One region of the Pantoea sp. X-Soil-ISGK-355 genome, then DNA from elsewhere that is predicted to be linked to it. Evidence: predicted binding sites of a transcription regulator. Region 1 holds the regulator's gene; the other holds the start of a gene.
What was found. Region 1 encodes PurR, which represses purine synthesis genes. Its sites were predicted from a motif close to CANGCAAACGTTTGCNTG; they were not measured.

Region 1 (8,617 bases):
GGCAAAGACTATGTTTACCGGTATTGTGCAGGGCACCGCAGAAATCGTGTCCATTGAAGAAAAAGAACTGTTTCGTACCCACACTGTCCGACTGCCGGAAGAGCTCTTACCGGGCCTGGCGCTGGGCGCATCTGTTGCCCATAACGGTTGCTGTTTAACCGTAACGGCCATTGAAGGCGATTGCGTCAGTTTTGATTTAATTAAAGAGACGCTGCGGGTCACTAACCTTGGCGATTTACGTCAGGGCGATGTGGTTAATATTGAGCGTGCAGCGAAATTCAGCGATGAAATAGGCGGTCATCTGATGTCAGGTCATATTATGACCACCGCTGAAATCTGCAAGATTATCCAGTCAGAACACAATCGCGAAGTCTGGTTTAAAATCCAGGATCCAATGCAGATGAAATATATCCTGCATAAAGGTTTTGTCGGTATCGACGGCATCAGCCTGACGGTAGGCGATGTGACAAAGACTAAATTCTGTGTCTATCTGATCCCGGAAACGCTGGAGCGCACCACTCTGGGCGCGAAGACGTTTGGCGACCGGGTCAATATTGAGATCGATCCGCACACGCAGGCAATCGTAGAGACCGTTGAGCGGGTGTTAGCACAGCGCGATGCCGCGGCGGCAATGAGCATGCTGACCGGCCATCCAGCCTCCGAGAATGAATAAAAGGCGTGTAAGCGCTGCAGGCAGCCAAATCGGTTTTAATCTGTCAGCATTATAAAAGTTCAGGGCGCAGGGAATCAGGTCAGAAGAGGAAAGCGTCTCGCGCTATGGACAAAAACGCCAGGCGTTTTTGAACAACGCAACGTGTTGGCCCGTTAACGGGCGCACCTCAGGGATGAGGTGCATAATCGCGCGGGCCGAACATGTCAGGGATGACGGGTTTTGCGACTTTCCAATCTGACCCCGTTTCGTGCGCAACGCTCCCTGTTAAAGCAAAACAGACCTTTCTTTTCAGGTCTTCGGCCGGGAAAGCGCCTTCGTAATTACCAGCTTTTATACTCCCTATCGCGCCACCCGTAATCCACCCTCAACACCGCGGCTGAACACAATCTGCCACAGCTGAATATCGCGCGCCCGGAAGGCACCGGCACAGGCATTGAGATAATAGGAGAACATTCGCTTAAAGCGTTCGCCATAGTTGTCGGCCAGCGCCGGCCAGGCCTGCAAAAAGCGCTCATGCCAGGCCATCAACGTTTTGTCGTAATCGGCCCCGAAGTTATGCCAGTCTTCCAGAATAAAATGCGGCTCGCTGGCATCCGCCACGTGACGCACTGAAGGCAGGCAGCCGTTAGGGAAGATATATTTGTCAATCCAGGGATCGACGCTCATATCGGTTTTAATCGCGCCAATGGTGTGAAGAAGGAAAATACCGTCAGGTTTTAAATTACGATCAACCACATCAAAATAGGTGGCGTAATTCTTTGGCCCGACATGCTCGAACATGCCTACTGAAACGATGCGATCAAACTGCTCATTCAGATCGCGATAATCCTGCAACAGAATCGTGACATCTAATCCGCTACAGCGCTGCTGCGCCAGTTTCTGTTGTTCGGCGGAAATCGTCACGCCATGCACTTTAACGCCATAATGACATGCGGCAAATTCCGCGAGTCCGCCCCAGCCACAGCCGATATCCAGCAGCGACATTCCCGGTTCCAGCGCTAATTTACGGCAAATCATATCCAGCTTGGCTTCCTGCGCCGTCGCCAGGGTCGTGGCCTCTTTCCAGTAGCCACAGGAATATTGCATATAGGGGTCAAGCATCAGTGAAAAGAGATCGTTACCCAGGTCGTAATGCTCTTTACCGACAATCCAGGCCCGCTTTTTCGACTGCAGATTGGTTAAGCGGGCAGCGGCGATGCGCAGCGTATCTTTAAAGTGATGCGGGAGTTGCTGATCGAGTTTATGTTTAAGCACCTGATGGAAGAAAATATCCAGCCGGTCGCACTCCCACCACCCATCCATGTAGCTCTCACCGAGCCCAAGCGATCCTTCCTGCAGAACGCGCTTAAAAAAGCCGGGATGATTAATATGAATATCCCAGGGACGTGAACCATTAATTTCAATATCCGCTTTTTCCAGCATTTCGTGGACGATGCGATACCAATGGTTTTCTTCAGGGCTCACTGCTTCTGCATAAGATGAACTCATAGCTTTTCCACCACCTGTCCAATCTGAACCTGAACAAAGAGTAGTCAATTTTGTCAGGCATTGAGAAACGGTACGGATGATTCCGCACACCGGTTGACTGTGTGATACAGAGGACTGGAATAGCCTGCAGCAGGTCGGTCAGGCTAAGAATAACGCGCGCGAATACCGTCCCGGCAACAGGGTGCCAATCAGATTATTACGTTAGTATATTATTGATTTATTACAGGTTTGTTGACCCGAATGAGTATATTCTCACGCGGGTCAATATTCAATGACTTATTGTTAGGATGCTAACGAAAAAGTCAATGTGTCACTGGTTATCCTGGCAGGCAGGTTGCGGAGAGGCAACAACAGATTGTGCGCTTGCGGTACGCTGCATGGCGTAACCGAGTAGCGCCAGCAGAATCGTTACCGTCATTATCAGCGTAGTGGTAAACAGCGCCTGGGTTAATCCGGCAGAGACTGCCAGGCTTGCAGCGAAGCAGAGTCCGAGTTGTAAGGTGTTCTGCAATGCGGCCGCTTTACCGGTGGCGTGCGGGAAGGGCGTCAGCGCACTGGAAACCACAATCGGATAAATTGCGCCGTTAGCCAGCGCCATCCCACAGAACGGCACCATCAGGCTCACCAGCGTACTGTTGCCTGCAAGTGCAACAGCAAACAGCGCCAGAATGCTCAGGCTGTAGACGCCTAACAGCCAGGGGAGCAGCTGTGCGCCGTTAAAGCGGTTGAGCAGGGCGCGACAGCCAAATCCACCGATTAAAAAGGCGAGGGTCTGGGGTACATAACTCAGGCCGATATCGGCGGGCGAGAGACCCAGATCCGCCAGAATGAACGGCGATCCGGTCAGCCAGGCAAAGAAGCTGGCAGAACAGGCAGAGTAGATCAGCACGTTGCCGCTGTAGACCCGGGATTTCAGCAGGGTGAGAAAGCCGGGCTGTGCTCCTTTTTCGCGTGCTTCCGGGCGTACTGTGGGCAGACGCAGGGTGGTCAGAATCAACGCCACCGCAATCAGTGTCAGCACCAGAAAAATCGAACGCCAGTGGAAGTGACCGATCAGCCAGGCACCCAGCAACGGGGCCAGCGCCGGGGAGAGCGCAACCAGCGGCATAATCGTTGCAAAGACTTTGTTGGCGCGCGCGGCGGGGTAGCGATCCACCACCAATGCCTGCCAGCTCACGGCGGCAGCACAGACGCCAATGGCCTGCACAAAGCGCAGCGCCAGCATCAGAGTAATATCATTCACCCACAGCATGCCCGCACAGCCGACGCCAAACAGGGTCAGTCCGGCCAGCAGCACCGGCTTACGGCCGATGCGGTCGGAGAGCGGTCCCCAGAAAAGCTGACCCACGGCAAAGCCTCCCAGAAAGAGGCTCATACTGGCGCTAATCAGGCCGGGCGAGGTATTAAAGGTGTGCTGCATCGCACCAAAGGCGGGCAGATACATGTCAGTGGCTAAAAATCCGAGCATGCTCAGCAGGGCAAGATAGGGCATAAATCCTTTATTCGACAGCATCTCATTCTCATTTTTGCAGGATAAACGCGGCAGAGTGTAAAAGGTGCGTTTGCCGCTGTGAAACGGTAATATTTGCCGGTTGCTGTTAAAATTTTTGAAGGCAGATTATGTGGTCAGAATATGCATTAGAGGTCGTTGACGCGGTTGCCCGAGGGGGCAGCTTCAGCGCAGCCGCGCAGGAGCTGCATCGGGTACCTTCTGCCATCAGCTATACAGTGCGTCAGCTGGAAAACTGGCTGGCGGTGCCGCTGTTCGAACGCCAGCATCGTGAAGTGGTGCTGACGCCAGCAGGCGAACATTTTGTCCGGGAAGGGCGCAGCGTCATCAAAAAAATGCTTGCTACACGGCGGCAGTGTCAGCAGCTGGCCAATGGCTGGCGCGGGCAGCTCAGCATTGCCGTTGACCGTATCGCCAAACCTCAGCGCACCCGGCAGCTGGTCAAAGATTTCTATCGCCACTTCCCCGATATGGAGCTGATCATCAGCTATGAAGTTTTTAATGGTGTCTGGGATGCGCTGGCCGATGGCCGGGTAGAAGTTGCGATTGGGGCCACCCAGGCAATTCCGGTGGGCGGACGGTTTGCGTTTCGCGATATGGGTACGCTCAACTGGCGCTGCGTGGTCGCGCCCGATCATCCGCTGACGCAGGCGAGCCAGATAGATGACGACACGCTGCGTAGCTGGCCGTCCCTGGTGCTGGAAGATACATCACGCGCACTGCCGCGTCGTATGACATGGACGCTGGATAACCAGCGCAGGCTGGTGGTGCCGGAGTGGCAAACCGGACTGGAATGCGTGCAGGCGGGCTTGTGCGTGGCGATGGTGCCGGGGCATCTGGCCAGGCCACTGCTCGACAGTGGCGAGCTGGTGGAGCTAACGCTTCCGGTAGCATTTCCGGACAGCCCCTGCTGCGTTAGCTGGGCCGAGGATCGCGCATCACCGGCGACAGGCTGGTTGCTCAGCTATCTGGGTGATGCGCAAACGCTTAATCAGGAGTGGTTAAGCGAGGATTAGCGGCGATAGTCGCGGAACGGACCATCGGTCACTGAACGGCGCTCAATCAGCGTCGGATGGACTTCAATCGTTTGTGACACTTCGCGCTTACTGGTGATGCGGTCGAGCAGCATATCCAGCGCCTTCTCACCCAACTGGGCTTTAGGCTGATGCACCGTGGTCAGGGCAGGGGCGAAATAGCGTGCGTTGCGCACATTGTCATAACCGATTACCGAAATATCCTGCGGCACGCGCAGACCCATCTCGTCGGCGGCGCAAATGGCCCCCATCGCCATGATGTCGCCGCCGCAGAAGACGGCGGTCGGGCGCTGCTTTTGCGACAGGATCTGCTGCATCGCCTGATAACCCGACTCTGGCTCAAAGTCACCCTGCACAATCCATTCCGCGCGCGGCTGAATTCCCGCTTCTTCCAGTGCCTTCAGGAAACCGGCATGGCGTCCGCCGCCGGTATTGCGCTCCATCTGACCCGGAATGGCACCGATATCGCGGTGTCCGCGTTCAATCAGATAGCGTCCCGCCAGATAGCCGCCCTGGAAGGCATTATCGAGAACCGTATCGGTAAAGTCGGCGCGCGATTCGCCCCAGTCCATCACCACCATCGGGATATTGCGGTTCTCTTCCAGCATCTGCAGCAGATCGTCCGGATACTCAGAGCACATCACCAGCAGGCCATCGACACGCTTCTGCGCCATCATGCTGAGGTAGGCGCGCTGTTTTTGCAGGTCGTTATGCGCATTACCCAGAATCAGCGTATAGCCTTTATCAAAACAGTGATTTTCAACCGCCTCAATAATTTCAGCGAAATAGGGCGCTTCGCTGGAGGTGGCAAGCAGACCCAGCGTCTTGGTGTGGTTTACTTTCAGACTGCGTGCTACAGCGCTCGGCGAGTAGTGCAATTCTTTAATTGCCTGCCAGACCGCCTCGCGCGTCTCTTCAGCGACAAAGCGGGTTTTATTGATGACGTGCGAAACGGTGGTCGTTGAGACGCCAGCGCGTTTCGCCACATCTTTAATTGTTGCCATGAAAATCGGACTCCAGTGCTTACCTAACTCTATGATAAGCGTAATGTTAAACGTTTGCGTCTGCTCAGGGTTTTTTCCGCAAAAATGCGGCTTTTCTGGCCGGTAAACAGGCTTCTGGCGGAGAAAAAACGCCTCAAAAGATGCGCAAACGGAATCAGGGTTGCACGCGTTGCGCAACAAAGGCGAGATTCTAACAAGGCTGAACGGATAAAACGAGATTTTTACCGGACCCTGTGGGAAAATGCCATATCCCTACAAAGTGTGTGACTAAGGAGCAAACAATGAGTACCGATCTTAAACTGGCGTTAATGACCACTGTCGGCTGTCTGCTGATGATTGTGGCTTTCAGTTTTACCGCCATTCTGCACTAATAAAAAAAGCCGGGATAATCCCGGCTTTTTTCGGACTGTAGTGCTGCTCAGCGAATGGTTTTCGGCGTCATCACCCGACGGGCACCAATATAGTGGCGCTGCCAGTAATCTTCGCCTAATGCACTGATCTGAATATCTTTGCCGGTACGTGGCGACTGAATAAACTTGCCATCGCCCAGGTAAACGCCGACGTGGTCCGCCGTACCGCGACCGTTAATGCGGAAGAAGACCAGATCGCCTTTCTCCAGCGATTCACGCTTAATCGGTGCTGCGTCACGCAGGTGATACATCTCGTTAGCGGTACGCGGGATCTTAAACTTCACCAGATCTTTATAGGCATACCAGACCAGACCGCTGCAATCGAAACCAGTATGTGGTGAGGTGCCGCCCCACTGATACGGTTTACCCAGCTGTCCCATCAGCTTCGTCATCGCGGTTTCTCGCGCTTTCTGGTAGCGCTGACGGTGTGATTTGCTCATTTTAATCGTGCCAGGTTCGCTGGTGGTGACCTCAGCGGTTTTCAGCAGGCGCTGATGACCATAGCGTTTTTTTTCTTTATTTTTTTCTTTGCTTTTGCTGATACGGGCGGTTTTAAGCGAGGTCTTCTTAGCAGGCGTCTGTTTAGCAGTGAGTTCGACTTTTTTCTGTTTTTTCGTTTTGAGTTTTTGAACAGGGCTGAGGCGAGTTTTTTTGGTCACCGTTTTTACCTGGCGACGCTTGCGGCGCTCATCATCGCGCGCACTCTTTTTTTCTGCTTTATGCGTACTGACGTTCACCGGCGTGTGCGGGGAAGCAGCAGCGACGTTGAAAAACAGTTGCGCAAAGGCCAGCATGAAAAGCGTAATGATTAAACGCATAGTCCGTTGATTAGTTAAGTTGTCAGGGCCACTACGCACCGCGACAAAGTTGAGATTAATCTGATCCAGGATCAGTGCCCAGGCCATTCTAGTCCAGTTCTTTTAAAAACTGTAATGCCTTTTAATATTAATCTTTGCAACCCATGCAATCGCGCTGAAAATGAACATTTTCAGCATCTTATCTCAACGAAATTATTACGAATTATTAAACTGTTACCAGCTGTTAATAATCAGGCATTCAGGCGTCCCGAGGCGGAACTTAACAATGATGGCGATTTAATCGGACAGCGGTAAAATCTCGTTTTCAGTCACGCTGCGAAGTCGCTACAATAAACAAACACGAAGTAACGAATTAAGGAAGGCAATTATGAGTACTGTAGAAAAAATTCAGCGCCAGATCGCAGAAAACCCGATCCTGCTGTACATGAAAGGTTCCCCGAAACTGCCAAGCTGCGGTTTCTCTGCACAGGCGGTGCAGGCGCTGTCAGCCTGCGGTGAGCGTTTTGCTTACGTGGATATTCTGCAGAACCCGGACATTCGTGCCGAGATGCCGAAATTCGCTAACTGGCCGACCTTTCCGCAGCTGTGGGTCGATGGTGAGCTGGTTGGTGGATGCGATATCATCGTTGAGATGTTACAACGTGGTGAGCTGCAGACACTGATCAAAGAGACTGCAGAAAAGTTTAAAGAAGCAGAATAAAAAAAGGCCGACATCATGTCGGCCTTTTTCATTGTGGCATCCCTTATGCGGAGGCGCAGGCGTCTGCGTCGCCCTCGGCGAAGGGCAGTGGCCAGCCGCCTAACCGTTTCCAGCGGTTTACCAGCTCGCAGAACAGTGTCGCTGTCTGCTGAGTGTCATAGAGCGCAGAATGCGCCTGCGTACTGTCAAACTCCATTCCCGCCGCAATACAGGCTTTCGCCAGCACCGTCTGACCCAGCACCAGTCCGCTCAGGGCCGCAGTATCAAAGGTGGCAAACGGGTGAAACGGGTTGCGCTTCAGGCTGGCACGTTCTGCTGCCGCCGACATGAAATTCAGATCAAACGTGGCATTGTGCGCCACCATAATGGCGCGATTGCAGCCGCTGTCTTTAATGCCCTTGCGGACCATTTTGAAAATGGCATGCAGTGCTTCATATTCACTGACTGCGCCGCGCAGCGGATTACTCGGATCGATACCGGTAAAGGCCAGCGCTTCCGGATGCAAAAGCGAGCCGACAAAGGGTTCGACGTTGAAATGCAGCGTCTGATCAATCTGAATCCATCCCTCTTCATCCATTTTCAGCGTGATAGCGGCAATCTCCAGTAACGCATCGGTTTGCGCATTGAAACCCGCGGTTTCAACGTCGATCACCACCGGATAGAAGCCACGGAAACGTTGATTGAGTGCATTAGGGGAATTCGATTCAGACATCAGGATCTCGTTGCAGAAAAAGGGCAGCGCGTATTATGGCAAAAAACAGGGCCGGGTGCAGCAGATGAAGCGCAGAGAAGGGGATTCAGCCCACCTGATCAGGCAGGCTGAGAGGCAGGTTTAGTTGCCCAGGCCGTTACCGGCATCTTTGTTTTCGATCAGTTCGATTTTGTAGCCATCGGGATCTTCAACAAAGGCAATAATGGTGGAGCCGCCTTTGACCGGGCCCGCTTCACGGGTCACATTGCCGCCATCTTTGCGGATACGT
Region 2 (8,617 bases), 410 kb from region 1:
GACCTGCGATATTCCGGGCGTAACGCCACTGAACATCGTTATCAAGCTGGTGCAGTGCAACGGCAAGCCAGTAGCGAAACTTTCAGACAGCCCGGGCAAAACCATCTGCCAGGATAAGGCTTTTGTCAAAGCGCTGCGAAAAGCCTTTGATCTGCCGCTGGTGAAAAAAGCGAGTTAAACCTCTTCTTATCGGGGCGTTGATGCGCCCCGCCTCTGCTGTAATAAATCCGCTTTCCCCCTGAATTTTGCTTGTTTCCTGAAGACTCACAAGTAACATAGCAAAACCCCGGATGGGGCAACTTTTAACTCACTTCTTCTATATAGAGAGATATTTATGAGCGTAGTGCCTGTAGCGGACGTACTGCACGGTCGCGTCGCGGTTGACAGTGAAGTCACCGTACGTGGTTGGGTGCGTACCCGAAGAGATTCCAAAGCCGGTCTTTCCTTCATCGCTGTCTATGACGGCTCCTGCTTTAATCCCGTTCAGGCTGTCGTCAATAATTCTCTGAATAATTATCAGGATGAAGTGCTGCGTCTGACCACGGGCTGTTCCGTCATCGTGACCGGTAAAGTGGTGGCGTCGCCGGGTCAGGGCCAGGCGTTTGAAATTCAGGCGACCAGCCTGGAAGTCGTCGGCTGGGTAGAAGATCCGGACAGCTACCCGATGGCGGCGAAGCGTCACAGCATCGAGTATCTGCGCGAAGTGGCACACCTGCGTCCACGCACTAACCTGATTGGCGCGGTCGCCCGCGTTCGCCATACTCTGGCGCAGGCGCTGCATCGCTTCTTCCATGAAAATGGCTATTTCTGGGTTTCCACTCCGCTGATCACTGCATCCGATACCGAAGGTGCTGGCGAAATGTTCCGTGTCTCGACGCTGGATATGGAAAACCTGCCGCGTAATGATCAGGGCAAAGTCGACTTCAGCGAAGATTTCTTTGGCAAAGAAGCCTTCCTGACTGTTTCCGGTCAGCTGAACGGCGAAACCTATGCCAGCGCCCTGTCGAAGATCTACACCTTCGGCCCGACGTTCCGCGCAGAGAATTCCAACACCAGCCGCCATCTGGCGGAATTCTGGATGCTGGAGCCGGAAATCGCCTTTGCCTCACTGGATGATGCGGCTGCACTGGCCGAAGCAATGCTGAAGTATGTCTTCAACGCGGTGCTGGAAGAGCGTGCCGATGACATGGCGTTCTTCGCTGAGCGCGTGGATAAAGATGCCGTTGAGCGTCTTCAGCGTTTCATTACCACCGATTTTGCCCAGGTCGACTACACCGACGCGGTTGAGATCCTGATGAACTGCGGTCAGACCTTCGAAAACCCGGTTTCCTGGGGTATCGATCTCTCCTCAGAGCATGAGCGTTACCTGGCCGAGAAACACTTTAAAGCGCCGGTGGTGGTGAAAAACTATCCGAAAGACATTAAAGCGTTCTATATGCGCCTGAACGAGGATGGCAAAACCGTGGCGGCGATGGATGTTCTGGCGCCAGGCATTGGTGAGATCATCGGCGGTTCACAGCGTGAAGAGCGTCTGGATGTCCTGGACGCACGTCTGGAAGAGATGGGTCTGAATAAAGAAGATTACTGGTGGTATCGTGACCTGCGTCGCTACGGTACTGTGCCACATTCAGGTTTCGGACTGGGCTTTGAACGTTTAATCGCCTATGTGACTGGCGTGCAAAATGTCAGGGACGTTATCCCCTTCCCGCGCACGCCACGCAATGCAAGTTTCTAAAATTCAGCATTAAATATAAGAAATTCATATATATAAAGAGGTCGGCACTGCCGGCCTTTTTTTATTTTTGTAAATTTTGAGTTCTCTCACAAAGTTCCGTATTTTTTACATTTTGTAATACATATTTTCTTACTGAAACAAGATTACGAGTTTAGTAGCATTTAAGCGCTAGAATTACGGCGGGTGGGATGGAAAGATGCGTGCAGACACAGGAAGACACCAAACTTCGCTCAGGGTTCTGTAAAGATTTCCTGACGGCAGTGGCAGGTGTACAAATAACTCCAATGAGGGTAATGAATAATGATGAAGCGCAATATTCTTGCAGTGGTTATCCCTGCTCTGTTAGCCGCCGGCGCAGCAAACGCTGCAGAAATCTATAACAAAGACGGCAACAAACTGGACCTGTACGGTAAAGCAGTCGGCCTGCACTACTTCTCTGATAACGATGGCAGCGATGGCGACAAGTCATACGTTCGTTTCGGCTTCAAAGGTGAAACTCAGATTAATGACCAACTGACCGGTTACGGCCAGTGGGAATACAACATTCAGGCTAACAACTCTGAAGGTTCCGACGCACAGAATAACAACAAAACCCGTCTGGGCTTTGCCGGTCTGAAATTCGGTGATGCTGGCTCAATCGACTACGGCCGTAACTACGGTGTGGTTTACGATGCAATCGGCTGGACCGATATGCTGCCAGAGTTCGGTGGCGACTCAGGATACTCAGATAACTTCATGAACGGTCGTAGCACCGGCCTGCTGACCTACCGCAACACCAACTTCTTTGGTCTGGTAGATGGCTGGGACTTCGCAGTTCAGTATCAGGGCAAAAACGAGCGTAGTGACATTCGTCGTGCTAACGGCGACGGCTGGGGTCTCTCAACCTCTTACGTTTCACCAATCGGCGTAGGTGTTGTTGGTGCTTATAGCAGCAGCGATCGTACTGATGCACAGGCAGCCGGTGTTGCTGCTAACGGTACAGTTGTTGGTCAGGGCAAACGCGCTGAAAACTGGGCAACTGGTCTGAAATATGATGCGAACAATGTTTACCTGGCTGCTTACTACGGTGAAACCCGTAACTCAACGCCATTTGACTTAACAATTGCTCCTGGCACCACCACCACTGCATTCGCTAACAAGGCTCAGAACATTGAATTGGTTGCACAGTACCAGTTCGACTTCGGCCTGCGTCCTTCCGTTGCTTACGTGCAGTCTAAAGGCAAGGACATTGAAGGCGTGGGCGATGCTGACCTGGTTAAATACATTGACGTTGGCGCGACTTACTACTTCAACAAAAACATGTCTACCTATGTGGACTATCAGATCAACCAGCTGGATGACAACAACCGTCTGGGTCTGAACACAGACGACGTGGTTGGTGTTGGCCTGGTTTACCAGTTCTAATTCCGCTTTAAACATGTTGAAAAACGGGGCTACGGCCCCGTTTTTTATGGCTGCTATTCCCAACAGGTGCGTTTTTCCCCGAGCCGTTACCTCGCTTTAATCACTACCTTTCTCCGTCGCGCAATCCACACTGCAAAATGTATGAATTTGTCTCGCAAACGGTTGGCATTTGTCTGGCCGGACGCTAACCTGAGAGCCCTCTTGCTAAAGTTCACGCTAATGGACCTGACACATGTTTGAATCGATCTCTGCTGCACCCGCCGATCCTATTCTTGGACTGGCCGATCTGTTTCGTGCTGATGACCGCCCTGAAAAAATCAATCTGGGTATCGGCGTTTATAAAGACGAAACCGGCAAGACCCCGGTACTGACCAGTGTTAAAAAAGCTGAGCAATACCTGCTGGAAAATGAAACCACCAAAAACTATCTCAGCATTGATGGGCTGGCGGATTTTGCCCGCTGCACGCAGGCCCTGCTGTTCGGCAACCAGAGTCCGCTAATCACCGCTGGCCGCGCCCGCACGGCTCAGACACCGGGTGGTACAGGTGCGCTACGCGTTGCAGCCGATTTCCTCGCCACGCAAACATCGGTGAAGCGGGTCTGGATAAGCAATCCAAGCTGGCCAAATCACAACAACGTGTTTAAGGCTGCCGGTCTTGAGGTCTGTGAATACCACTATTACGACCCGGCAAACCATACGCTGGATTTCGATGGCATGCTGGCGTCACTGAAACAGGTTCAGCCAGGCGACGTGGTGCTGTTCCACGGCTGCTGCCATAACCCGACCGGTATCGACCCGACCGCCGGGCAGTGGCAACAGCTGGCGCAGCTGTCACAGGCCAATGGCTGGCTGCCGTTGTTCGACTTCGCTTACCAGGGCTTTGCCCGTGGTCTGGATGAAGATGCAGAAGGCCTGCGCATATTTGCCGCCTCGCATCAGGAACTGATCGTCGCCAGCTCTTACTCCAAGAACTTCGGTCTGTATAACGAACGTGTTGGTGCCATCACGCTGGTTGCCGCCGATGCGAGCGTGGCAGATACCGCGTTCAGTCAGGTGAAGTACACCATTCGCGCGAACTACTCCAATCCGCCTGCACATGGCGCCGCCATCGTCGCCACCATTCTGGGCAATGATACCCTGCGTACCATCTGGGAGCAGGAGCTGTCGGACATGCGTCAGCGCATTCAGCGCATGCGTCAGCTCTTCGTAAATACTCTGGCGGAAAAAGGCGCACAGCGCGACTTCAGCTTTATTATTAAGCAGAACGGTATGTTCTCCTTCAGTGGCCTGACCAAAGACCAGGTTATTCGCCTGCGTGAAGAGTTTGGCGTCTACGCGGTGAACTCAGGGCGGGTGAATGTGGCGGGCATGACGCCAGACAATATGTCGGCGCTGTGCGAAGCGATTGTCGCGGTGCTGTAACGCTGTCGACGAAACAAAAATGGGCCTGATGGCCCATTTTTTATTGCACGGAAAATGGCGGATTATTTACTGCAGGAAAGGATTGCTGATGCGTTCATGCCCCAGCGTAGAAATCGGGCCGTGACCGGGAAGAAAAGTCACATCATCGCCCAGCGGCAGTAATTTTGTGCGGATAGCCTCGATGAGCTGCTGATGATCGCCCTGTGGGAAGTCAGTACGCCCAACACCACCATTAAAAATCACGTCGCCTGAAATCAGTAATTGTCCTGGCCGGTCAAAGAACACGACATGGCCAGGTGAATGTCCCGGGCAGTGCAGAACGTCCAGCGTGATCAGCCCGACCTGCACGCTCTCTCCCTCTTCCAGCCAGCGATCGGGGGTAAACGGCGCGCACTCGTCAAGTCCGAACATCCGGCTCTGAGTTGGCAGCGCTTCAAGCCAGAAGGCATCGCGCTTTTGCGGTCCAACAATCGGAATCTGATAAAATGCTGCCAGTTCAACAGCGGCCCCGACATGATCAAGGTGTCCATGTGTCAGCAGAATCTGAGCGGGTTTAAGTTTAAGCTGTTCCAGCGTTTGTTTGATCAGTCCGGCATCGCCGCCTGGGTCGACCAGTGCGGCTTCGCGAGTCGTGTCGCACCAGATAACTGAGCAGTTCTGGGCAAAAGCGGTAACAGGAATAATGTGGTAATTCATAACGCTCCATGACCGGCTCACGCAGCGTTGCCGGTGTCACTACCAGTGCCTGATCGGACCGGTATCAATATGTACAAAGTTACTGCGGGGATAATATCCTACACCACCCGCACGCAGAGATAACGCCGCTTTGCGTACATTCGCCAGCGAAACGCCTTCAATATGAAAATCCATCGCCTGGCCTTTGGTGTGATAGCTGTGTTTCGCGACTCCCGGACCGCTCTCACGTAACATGTTGTTGGTTGCCAGTGAACGATAGCCAGAAACCAGCTGTATCGGTTTACGCATACCCAGCAGCGCCTGCAGGCGAAAAATCTGGTCAAACAGATGTGGATCGATGCTTTTCACTTTGTTGGCGCGATAGTCACGGAAAAAATGATTTAATCGTGACAGCTCATCCTTGTCGTAACTCTTACCATTAAAAAACTCAGTTTTAAGGGTTTCACCGGTGTGAAGATTATTAAGCATCAATACACGCGGGCGAGACGTTGAAAGCGAGGCCCTTGCAGAAGCTGGCAATAATGCCAGTCCGGCGGCGGCACTACCGCACAGCAGTAGTTTGCGACGAAAAGAATCAATAGTAGACATGTAACGGTTTACCTGAGAGTGGAGCCATAGAAATGTGCAAAAAGCGCACAGGCCGAACCATAACTTTCTCTCAGAGAAGCGTCAACCCATCTGCCATGAGTTTGCGAGGCGATCCCCTGAGGGATCGCCATTTGATAAGATTTTTCTTTAATAAGGATTTGCGGGGAACGATTTAAAATCAATTACTAGAGCAGTAATTGCTCGGCCCGACTCAGAGCCTGACTGCCCGAACGGGCGGTGTCATCATAATTGTAAATATCTGTGCGGAACTGCGGTTTGCCATCATCAGCGACCCACGCCGTCAGATAATAGAGATTGACCGGAATGCGGTGGCGAATCGGCACATAGCGGGTGTCACCCTCTTTCAACGTACTGGAAATTCGGGAGTCGTTCCAGCCCGCATCCTGCAGCAATAAGCCTGCCAGCTCAGACGCTTTGTTCACCCGCACACAACCTGAACTGAGCGCACGGATATCACGCTGGAACAGGTTATGGTTTGGCGTGTCATGCAGGTAGATCGCATCTGAACTCGGCATATTAAATTTATACCGGCCCAGCGCATTCGCCACGCCCGGGGCCTGAATCAATCGGTAAGGGAACGATGAGGCGGTGACCATGCGCCAGTCGATCATGCTGGGATCAATTACTTCAGCATCTGCGCTCCAGCCTGACAGCAGGGTATACCCATGCTTATAAAGATAGGTTGGATCCTGCTTCACCTTTGGAATGATGTCTTTACGCACCAGGGTTGTCGGCACATTCCACGGCGGGTTAAGCACGACATTATTCAGCGCACTGCGCATAAGTGGCGTTTTACGATCGGGACGACCGACGATAACGCGCGATGAAAGAATTTTGTTGCCGTTGTTGTAATAGATCAGCGAATAGTTGGCGATGTTCACCATAATGCCGTTGTGCATATCGTCCGGCAGCAGACGCAGGCGCTGAATATTCAGCGCCAGCAGAGAAGCACGCATCTGCGGAGAGACGTTAAGCCACTGCCGTGTTCTGGCACCGATAGCGCCATCGCCATCCAGTCCCTGCCAATGCTGGAAACGCTTCACACCGGCCACCAGCGTCTCGTCATAGACATTGGCGGTATTCCCGTCCAGCGTCTGACCCTGGACATTACCCGGTGACTGCGGTGATGGCGTAAGCAGATTAGTGACTGGCGTAGCGGAAGGACTCACCGCGACAGGCTGGTCGCTGTGCGTCACCGGCGACGGCGCGACAGGCACCGCATCGTCATCCGGTGCGGGCGCGTTAACCTGTGCCGTTAACATGCCGCTGCGCTGCAGAATTTCACGCAGGGCTGGAACGTCATCACTGACCTGGCCGGGACGCAGGGTTTCACTGCTTTTCAGTTGTGGCCAGGGCTGCTTATCGCTGAGCAACGTTTTCAGCGCGGCGTGCATAGGCTGATACTGTGGGTGCTGCGGCTGTAATGAGGCAATAAACGTGTTATCAGAACCCGCATTGACCGCGTTCTGCCACTGATTCACGACCGCGATCGACGGCTGTGTCAGCCTGTAAGGAACGTTGCTGTAGAGCCACGTTTCACCCTGTGTCGGCACATTTGAAACAAACTGCAGATAACCCAGCATTGCATCGGAGAGCGCGACATCGCGGGCAAAGCCGGTAATAGCCGGATTCGTCAGACGCTCAATCCAGCGCGTGAACTGTGGCTGAACACCTGAAAGCGCCACCTCAGCCAGCTGCTGCTGAAATTTTTGCACCGCCTGAGCATCCTGCCAGAGCGGCTGCATATGGCGGGATGCATAGAGCGTCGCCAGCGGTGCCAGATAAAACGGCTGATCGGCGCTGGAAAATGCCTGCCGGATGCGTTGCTGACTTTCGGAAACGGAGATAGCCGCCTGCGTTGTCCCGGGCAAAGCGGCGATGACAGCGGCCTGCGGTAGCGTAAATGGAACAACGGTTAGCGCCAGCGCTAACAATGATAGAACGCGATGATGATTTAATTTTTTTACCAGCAACATCCCTGCCCCCTTGTTTTTCAACTTCGCAGTGTTCCCTGTATCCACTGCGACCGCGCCGTGACTCATCATGTGAGTATACAAACAAAAACGGCATTTGCCTCATGCGACAAATGCCGTAACCAGATTAACGAATGGTTCAGTTTTTGACTACGTTTCCGCCTGCGAATTTTCAGCGGTTAAATCGGGCAGCGCATCTGCGTCACTTCCCGCACGCACCGGCGAAGGATCGGCAGCAAAACCCCGCAGACCGACCACATGCACATGCTCGGTGTTATTAAACACCTTACGTACCAGTTTGTAGGTTGTGCCTTTCTCCGGGCTGATATTCTCCGGCGCGGCAATCACTAACTGCATCTCCAGTCGCTCACAGAGTTCAAACAGTGTGGCGATGGAGCGTGCATCCAGACGTGCTGCTTCATCAAGGAACAGCAGTCGGCATGGCGAAATATCTTTGCCGCGCAGACGACGGGACTCCTCTTCCCAGCTCTGCACCACCATCACCAGAATGGACATACCGGTACCGATCGCCTCACCCGTTGAGAGCGCACCGCTTTCTGCACGCAGCCAGCCATCGGAACCCCGGTTCACTTCCACTTCCATCTCCAGATAGTTGCGGTAGTCGAGCAGCTCCTCACCGATGGTCTGCGGCGTCCGCTGACCCATGTCGATATGCGGGTTAAGTCGCTGATAGAGCTTCGCCAGTGCCTCAGAGAAGGTCAGGCGGTTGCTGTTGAACAGATCCTGATGCTGCTCATGCTCTTCTGACAGCGTATC

Region 2: AC6I8J_RS06455 (amino acid aminotransferase) is a predicted target of PurR. The motif match lies at 3,291-3,308, and genes of this name have one in related genera.

Annotation. Positions count from the first base shown of each region.
Region 1 covers NZ_AP035971.1:1,828,570-1,837,186, forward strand. The annotation lists gene AC6I8J_RS08420 (riboflavin synthase subunit alpha) at 11-673, shown strand; gene cfa (cyclopropane fatty acyl phospholipid synthase) at 1,013-2,161, opposite strand; gene punC (purine nucleoside transporter PunC) at 2,472-3,674, opposite strand; gene punR (DNA-binding transcriptional activator PunR) at 3,782-4,687, shown strand; gene purR (HTH-type transcriptional repressor PurR) at 4,684-5,709, opposite strand; gene cydH (cytochrome bd-I oxidase subunit CydH) at 5,991-6,080, shown strand; gene AC6I8J_RS08450 (C40 family peptidase) at 6,128-6,937, opposite strand; gene AC6I8J_RS08455 (Grx4 family monothiol glutaredoxin) at 7,302-7,637, shown strand; gene rnt (ribonuclease T) at 7,681-8,349, opposite strand; gene gloA (lactoylglutathione lyase) at 8,470-8,617, opposite strand, start outside.
Region 2 covers NZ_AP035971.1:1,422,682-1,431,298, reverse strand. The annotation lists gene pncB (nicotinate phosphoribosyltransferase) at 1-178, shown strand, start outside; gene asnS (asparagine--tRNA ligase) at 335-1,735, shown strand; gene ompF (porin OmpF) at 2,036-3,139, shown strand; gene AC6I8J_RS06455 (amino acid aminotransferase) at 3,372-4,562, shown strand; gene AC6I8J_RS06450 (MBL fold metallo-hydrolase) at 4,629-5,258, opposite strand; gene mepK (peptidoglycan L,D-endopeptidase MepK) at 5,298-5,846, opposite strand; gene ldtD (L,D-transpeptidase) at 6,032-7,843, opposite strand; gene mukB (chromosome partition protein MukB) at 7,991-8,617, opposite strand, start outside.